2 regions of the Cupriavidus sp. 01L45 genome follow, and region 2 is predicted to be linked to the other one. Evidence: predicted binding sites of a transcription regulator. Region 2 holds the regulator's gene; the other holds the start of a gene.
The links. The regulator HrcA, encoded in region 2, represses chaperone genes, less so after heat shock. The targets are predictions, from matches to a motif close to TTAGCACTCNNNNNNNNNGAGTGCTAA.

Region 1 (4,209 bases), on a different contig from region 2:
ATATCGTGATCGGCGGCCTGTCCGGCGCCATGCCGCCGGCGCTTGGCTGGGCGGCTGTCGCTGGCGAACTGCCGGCCGAAGCCTGGTTCCTGGTGCTGATCATCTTCACGTGGACCCCGCCGCACTTCTGGGCCCTGGCCCTGTATCGCCGCGCCGACTACGCCAAGTCCGGCTTGCCGATGCTGCCGGTGACGCACGGCGAGCGCTTCACGCTGCTGCACATCCTGCTGTACACGCTGATCATGATTGCGGCCACGCTGCTGCCATTCGTGTACGGGATGTGCGGTTACATTTACCTGGCGGCGGCGCTGATCCTGGGGGGCGGTTTCCTCGCATACTCCTGGAAGATGTACCGCAACTATTCCGACGCACTGGCGCAGCGGACTTTCCGTTTCTCGATCCTTTACCTCTCGCTGCTGTTCGCCGCGCTGCTGGTCGATCACTACTTCAAGTTCCTGCCGCAAGGCTGAGCGGCCGGACGGCGGCTTGCGACATCTTGTCGCGGCCTGAGCGCGCGGCGGCCCCAATCGGCGATACTGCTTCACATCTGTTAATGTGACCTTGCCGCGCCCGGCCGATTGCCGGGCGGTCCTGGCTCGCCAAACCACCCGAACCCGCATGCCGAACCGCTTCCCTCCGGGCTTCCTGCCCACTTTCGCCACCTTCCGCCGGTTGTGCCTGCTGGCGTTGTGCTCGCTGCTGCTTGCTGCATGCGGCCAGCAGCGCGCGTCATTCAAGAACGTCGATATCACCGGCGGCAGTGAATTCGGCAAGGACTTCGTCCTCACCGATCACAACGGCAAGGTGCGCTCGATCGCGGACTTCAAGGGCAAGGCGGTGGTGATGTTTTTCGGCTATACGCATTGTCCCGACGTGTGCCCGACCACCATGGCGGAGTTGAAGGCGGTCATGGAGCAACTGGGGCCGGATGCCGACAAGGTGCAGGTGCTCTTTGTCACGGTCGATCCCGAACGCGATACGCAGGCGCTGCTGGCGCAATACGTGCCGGCCTTCGATCCGCGCTTCCTGGGTATGCGCCCGGCCGACGACGCCGCGCTGCAGAAGGTCGCCAAGGACTTCAAGGTGTTCTACGCCAAGGTGCCAGGCACATCGCCGTCCAACTACACCATGGACCACTCGGCGGGCAGCTATGTGTTCGACCCCAGCGGGAAGCTGCGGCTGTTCATTCGCCATGGCCAGGGACCGGAGCCAATTGCGCACGACATCAAGCAACTGCTTGCTTCCTGAGGGGCGTGGCCGGTGTAACCGGTAGACAAAATGAAACAGGGCCGGTCGCGAGACCGGCCCTGTTGCTTTCGGGAAAAGGGCGGGGGTGAAATGCCCGCCGCCGCCCGGCGTGCCTCAGGCAAATGCCTGCAGCGCTCCCTTCATCTTCTTCATCGCCGCGGTTTCGATCTGACGGATACGTTCGGCCGAGACGCCGAATTCCTCAGCCAGTTCGTGCAGCGTGGAACCGCCGGACCCGTCGTCGTTGACCTGCAGCCAGCGCGCTTCGATGATGCGGCGGCTGCGGTCGTCGAGCTTGGACAGCGCTTCCTCCAGGCCTTGCACCTGCATGCGGTCGTGGCGCTGGGCCTCGATCACGCGGGTGGGTTCGTTGTGGTTGTCGGCCAGGTAGGCGATGGGAGCGAATTCCTCTTCGCCGTCGTCGATCTGGCCTTCCAGCGCCAGGTCACCACCAGACAGGCGGGTTTCCATCTCCATCACTTCTTCCGGCTTGACGTTCAGCTCGCGCGCAACCGCGTCGATCTGTTCCGGGGTGAAGGTATGGGCACCCTGCTTGTGGCTGCGCAAGTTGAAGAACAGCTTGCGCTGGGCCTTGGTGGTAGCCACCTTGACCATGCGCCAGTTCTTCAGCACGTATTCGTGGATCTCGGCCTTGATCCAATGCATCGCATACGACACCAGGCGCACGCCCTGGTCCGGGTCGAAGCGCTTCACGGCCTTCATCAAGCCGATATTGCCTTCCTGGATCAGGTCCGCATGGGGCAGGCCGTAGCCGAGGTACTGGCGGGCGATGGACACCACCAGGCGCAGGTGCGACAGCACCATGCGGCGCGCAGCGTCAACGGAGTCATGCTCGCGCAGCTCGCGCGCGAGCCGCTGCTCTTCCTCGGGGGTGAGCAGGGGAATACGGTGGACAGCCTGGATATAGCTGTCCAGATTTCCCAGCGTTCCGGGAAGCGTCAGCGCAAACGTGCCGGTACCTTGGGGCACCGTGGGCAGACGGTTGGTCATTTGGGTTTGGTCAGCAGATAGGACCGCGTTCACTCGATTGCTCCTTTTGCATCCGGCGGGTGGGTTGCCCGCGTACGCCAACCCATGGGGGCTACGCACTGCATTGCAACACATATTAGCACTCAAGCCGGTGGACTGCTAAGTTGGAGTAGTTATAGGGTTGATAGTTCCTGATAATCGAAATCTGTTTTCACATAGCGTTTCCTGCGAGGGGCTTTGCGTGATGTGGCGTGGCCACTATCTCATGCGAGCCCTCGAACGATCCGACATGGATTAGAGGGACCACGCGCCCTTCGGTTCTATCGCCAAATGAGATGCAGTGTTTCTACAGCGGCTACACTCTTTTCATTTGCGCTATCCGCAAGCATCGACCGAACCGGGGAGAATTCATGTCTGCTATCGAACACTTGCTCAAGCCGCACACGCGTGACCTTGGCGACTTTGCCGTCAGCCGGCTGCTACCCGCGGCGGCAACGCAGACCGTCGGGCCGTTTATTTTCTTCGACCATATGGGACCCGTGGCGATGCCTCCGGGGGAAGGTGCGGACGTGCGTCCGCATCCACATATTGGGCTGGCGACCGTCACTTACCTGTTCGAAGGCGAGATCCTTCACCACGACAGCCTTGGCAGCAAGCAGGTGATCAGGCCGGGCGACGTGAACTGGATGACGGCGGGAAAGGGCATCGCGCACTCGGAACGCTCGCCGCAGGCCGCCCGCGATGCCGGGCCGCGCCTGCATGGCATACAGACCTGGGTGGCGTTGCCAAAGGAGTTCGAAAACGTCGAACCGTCCTTCCATCATCACCCCGCCGCAACGCTGCCCAAGCTGGAGCGCCCCGGGGTGCGGATGACGGTGATCGCCGGAGATGCCTTTGGCGCGGAGGCTCCCGTGAAGGTGTTCAGCCGCACGCTCTATGTGGCCATCGAACTGGATGCGGGTGCCAGCCTGGAGATTCCGCCGGAGCATGCCGAACGTGGCATCTATCCGGTGGACGGCAGCGTTGCGCTGGATGGCGAAATATTGCCGGAACGCCATTTGGCGGTGTTGGTGCCTGGCGTGCCAGTGACGCTGACCGCGCAGGCGCCTTCGCGCGTGATGCTGCTAGGCGGCGATCCGACGGACGGGCACCGCTTTATCTTCTGGAATTTCGTCGCCAGCAGCAAGGAAGCGATCGAGGCGGCCTCCCAGCGCTGGGAGGATGACCAGTTCCCGCGCGTGCCCGGCGAGGACGATCGCATCCCGCTGCCGCAGCGCAAGCGCTGAAAGCGCCCGGGCCTGCCTCAGACCGGGCTGGCCCAGGTCACGCGCGTTCCCTGTTGCAGGCAGTCGCGGATCGCCTCGATCTGCGTAGCGATCGGAGCCGGGACGGGTGCCTTGCCGTCCAGCACGAGGCGGATCCAGGCCGCAGTCTGGTCCACGTCGCTGCCGGGTGGCAATTCCGGCACTTCGGTGATGGAGCCCGCGGTGGGATCGACCAGTGTGCGCTGATGTCCGTCGTGTAGCCAGTCGATGCGGCTGCCGCGCCGCGCATCGGCCACCACTTCGCCTTCGGTGCCGCGCGCCAGCAGCACATTGGCCGGCTCACGGGAGAAGTAGTCAGTCAGCGTTTCCCGGTACTCGGGATGGGTGTAGCTGTACAGGCGCAGCGCTTCCGCCGGGGAGTGGGTGCCGACCGGCTGGAGCATCTTGACCACCGTGTGCGCGGAGTTGCGCAAGCCGATCTGCATGCGCCTGTCGAGCATGGCGGCCAGCGCCGGCGACAGCACGTCGATCGGCAGCACCGCCAGCGGGCCCGGCTGGCTGTCCTTGCTGCGAAGCTGGGCTTCGGCCTGCGCCACGGAACTGCACGGCGCGATGCCCAGCGCCTCGAATAGCGAGAGGCTGGTCACGCGCCCGTTGAACTGGCGGCTGCCGTGCACCAGCACGGGAATGCCCTCGCGCGCTAGCA
Region 2 (4,209 bases):
ATCTGCCTTTCCGGCGCGTTCACGCCGCGAGACACCGAGTACGGCAGCGGCAAGGCGGTTTTCAAGCACTACATCATCCCCTACGTTCGCTGACCCAGCCAGGTGAGTCCGGGCGACCGCCCACGCGGCTGCCCTCCTCACCCCATGACGCCATCGATCTGGCGCCGGTCGCGCTTGGTCGGCCGGCCCTGCAAGCGCGACGCCGGTTCATCGTTGAGCCGCCTGTTCTCCGCGTCTTGGCGCCGGCGCGCCTCGCTGGCCTCAGTTTCCGCATAGAGTGTCTGGGCGACGGTTGCCGGACCGCGGGCTCCCGCAACGCCCTTTACCACCACTTCCCAGCGTTGCTGGTGCGCCTCCAGTACGACCGTGTCGCCCGGCTTGACCTCGCGCGAATTCTTGCAGGCCTGGCCATTGACCTGGACCTTGCCCCGCTCCACCGCCTCGGCTGCCAGCGAGCGCGTCTTGAAGAATCGCGCGCACCACAGCCATTTGTCGATGCGCAGGCGGGCATCGGCCTCAAAAGATACGTTCATACCTTCACCTCCAAGCCGTAACTCCCGCGCCGCTCATGCCGCCGCACCGCGGGTCTGGGCTTGCGTGCGCCGGGCTTCCAGTTCATGCGGATGGGGCATCCGCAGCGGCCAGCCTTGCAGGTGCTGCAATCCGATCTCCGCGAGCCCGGCGATCCAGCTTTCCGCATCGTTGAGGCAAGGAATGTAGTGGAATACCTTGCCGCCAGCCACCTGGAACTCGGACCGCCCTTCCATGGCGATCTCTTCCAGCGTTTCGAGGCAGTCCGCCGGGAAGCCGGGACAAAACACGTCGACCCGGCCGGTACCGACCTTGCCTAGCTCTTGCAGGGTAGGCGCGGTATAGGGCTGCAGCCACTCCGCCTTGCCGAAGCGCGACTGGAACGTGACCTGGTACTGCCCCGGCTGCAAACCCAGCGCCTCGCCCAGCAGGCGCCCGGTCTTCAGGCATTCGCAGTGGTAGGGATCGCCCAGTTCCAGCGTCCTGCGCGGCACCCCGTGAAACGACAGGATCAGCTTGTCGCCACGCGCGAAATCCGGTGTGCCTTGTTGCGCCCAGTATGCCCCGACCTGCTGGTGCAAAGCCGCAATGTACGCCGGATGGTCGTGAAAATGCTTGATCAGCCGCAGCTCCGGCTGGTTTCGCCACGCCTTGAGCACACGAAATGCCTCGTCGAAGGCGGTCGCGGTGGTAGTGCCTGAATATTGCGGGTACAGGGGCAGCAGCAGGATGCGCTCGGTCCCCTGGCGCCGCAGCGCCTCCAGCACCGAGCCGATCGAGGGGTTGCCATAACGCATGGCGCACGCCACGGTAACTTCGTGGCCATGCTGGTTGAGCAACAACTGCAAGGCGTGGGCCTGGCGCTCGGTGTGCACCAGCAGCGGCGACCCCGTCATATGGGCTTCGCGCAGCCAGATAGATTCGTACTTCATCGCCGACGCACGCGAGCGCAGCGGCAGGATGAGGCCATACAGGATCGGCAGCCATGCGGCGCGGGGAATCTCCACGACGCGCGGATCCGACAGGAACTGCTTGAGGTAGCTGCCGACCGCTTTAGGCGTCGGCGCATCGGGTGTGCCGAGGTTGATCAGCAGGATCGCCGTACGCGGCGCCTGGCCATGCTGATAGGCCGGCTCGGGAGTAAACGTCATGTAATTTCCGGTGTGGCGGAGCGGCGCGGGCACAGGGCGCGCGGCCGCCAGGTCTCGCCGAGCTTACAGGATGAACGGAACAGGCAGTCTGTGAGACCGGGCCAGGACGACACTAGTTCTGGCTGAGCGCGCTGGACAACAGGCGCGCGGTGATGTCGACGATCGGGATCACCCGCTCGTAGGCCATGCGGGTCGGCCCGATCACCCCGAGCGTGCCGACGATCTGGCCGTCGACTTCGTAGGGCGCGGTAATGACCGCCATGTCTTCCAGCGGCACCAGCTTGCTCTCGCCGCCGATGAAGATCTGCACGCCCTGGGCGTGGCTGGAGACATCGAGCAGCTTGAGCAGGCCGGTCTTGTGCTCGAACACGTCGAACAGCTTGCGCAGTTTTTCCATGCTGGAGGAAAGATCCTCCACTTCGAGCAACTTGCGCTCGCCCGAGATAAAGACGTGATCGTCCTCTTCCTCGGCCATGGCGTTGCTGCCCGCCTCCACCGCGGCCTGCATCAGTTGCGACATATCCATGCGCAGCGCCTGCAGTTCGCCGCGCAGGTGGTCACGCACATTGTCGAAGCTCATGCCGGCAAAGTGCGAGTTGATGAAATTGGCCGCCTCGACCAGTTGCGACGGGGAATACGGCAGTTCGGTCTGGATGATGCGGTTCTGCACATCGCCCTCCGGCGTGACGATGATCAGCAGGATGCGCTTGTCCGAGAGCCGCATGAATTCCACCTGGCGGAACGCCTGGGCGCGGCGCGGGGTCATCACCACGCCGGCGAACTGAGACAGGTTGGACAAGGTATGAGCCGCCGAGGTGATCATCCGCTGCGGCCCAAGCTGCTGGCCGCGCAACTGGCCCTGGATCTTGCCGGTCAGTTCAGCCAGGTTGAGCGCGCCATCCAGCGGCTGGGCGGTCAGCATGGTGTCGACGAACAAGCGATAACCCCGCGGCGTCGGAATGCGCCCCGCCGAGGTATGCGGGCTGGCAATAAACCCCATTTCCTCCAGATCCGACATCACATTGCGGATGGTGGCAGGGGACAGATCGAGCCCGGAGTACTTCGACAAGGTCCGTGAGCCCACGGGTTGTCCCTCGGCGATATAGCGCTCGATCAGGGTTTTGAGAAGCGTTTTTGCACGTTCATCCATGATGTTCCCGATTTTACGCAAGTTTACCCCGTTCGGGCGGCTCATCCGTGTTCCGGCCCGGCCGCAGGTGCCCATCTGCTGACAATGGTCGCGGCGGTATGGTCTAATCCCGGCATGTCTTCGCTCCCCACGCCCGGCGCCGCGCGCGCGCCCTTTCGCACCGTCGCCCTGATCGGCAGGTACGCCACCGCCGGCATCGAGGGCCCGCTGGAGGATCTGGCCGCCTGCATCCTCAGGAACGGCCAGGATGTGGTGTTCGAGCGCGAAACCGCGATGGCTACCGGGCTGACCGACTATCCGGCGCTGGCGCCGGACGAGATCGGCAAGCATGCGGATGTGGCGGTGGTGCTCGGCGGCGACGGTACCTTGCTGGGCCTGGCGCGCCAGCTGGCCGGCTACCCGGTGCCGCTGATCGGCGTGAACCACGGGCGCCTCGGCTTCATGACCGACATCCCGTTGCAAGACGTGCATTCGGTGCTGCCCGACATGCTTGCGGGCCGCTACGAGTCGGAGACCCGCATGCTGCTGGAGTCGCAGGTGGTACGCGACGACGGCGTGATCTTTTCCGCGCTGGCCTTCAATGACGTCGTGGTCAACCGTTCCGGCATCTCCGGCATGGTCGAACTGGCCGTCTCCGTGGACGGCCACTTCATGTACAACCAGCGTTCGGACGGCCTGATCGTCTCGACGCCGACCGGCTCGACCGCCTATGCGCTGTCGGCGGGCGGCCCGATCCTGCACCCCACCCTGTCGGGGCTGGTGCTGGTGCCGATTGCCCCGCATGCGCTGTCCAACCGCCCGATCGTCCTGCCGCATGACGCCGAAGTCTCGATCGAGGTGGCCACGGCGCGCGACGCGAGCGTCAACTTCGACATGCAGTCACTGACCTCGCTGCTGCCGGGCGACCGCATTGTGGTTCGCCGGTCGGCCAAGACCGTCAACCTGCTGCATCCGATCGGCTACAACTATTACGCCACGCTGCGCAAGAAGCTGCACTGGCACGAGTACCCGAGCGAAGACAACCGGCTCTGAGCCGCGCCGATCCTGACCGATCRGGCCCAGATCCGCCGCCCCCAAACCGAATCCGCCCCTGACCCCGACCCGTCGCCCACGATGCTGCGCAGCCTGTCCATCCGCGATTTCGTCATCGTCGATACGCTCGACCTCGACTTCTCCCCGGGCTTCACCGTCTTCACCGGCGAGACCGGTGCCGGCAAGTCGATCCTGATCGATGCGCTGGCCCTGGTGCTGGGTGAGCGCGCCGACGCCGGCGTGGTCCGCGAAGGCGCCGCCCGGACCAGCATCAGCGCCACCTTCGCCACCCCCGCCGGGCTCGATGACTGGTTGGCCGAACACGACCTCACCGGCGACGATGGC

Region 1: a site for HrcA is predicted at 2,375-2,401, ahead of rpoH (RNA polymerase sigma factor RpoH). Genes of this name have one in related genera too.

What each region holds. Positions count from the first base shown of each region.
Region 1 is NZ_JBFTSG010000013.1:30,548-34,756, forward strand. It holds gene AC1DT6_RS11060 (heme o synthase) at 1-470, shown strand, start outside; gene AC1DT6_RS11065 (SCO family protein) at 619-1,248, shown strand; gene rpoH (RNA polymerase sigma factor RpoH) at 1,363-2,259, opposite strand; gene AC1DT6_RS11075 (pirin family protein) at 2,649-3,524, shown strand; gene ybiB (DNA-binding protein YbiB) at 3,542-4,209, opposite strand, start outside.
Region 2 is NZ_JBFTSG010000015.1:13,479-17,687, forward strand. It holds gene AC1DT6_RS12305 (hypothetical protein) at 1-93, shown strand, start outside; gene AC1DT6_RS12310 (RNA-binding S4 domain-containing protein) at 138-533, opposite strand; gene hemH (ferrochelatase) at 567-1,682, opposite strand; gene hrcA (heat-inducible transcriptional repressor HrcA) at 1,795-2,832, opposite strand; gene AC1DT6_RS12325 (NAD kinase) at 2,947-3,864, shown strand; gene recN (DNA repair protein RecN) at 3,946-4,209, shown strand, end outside.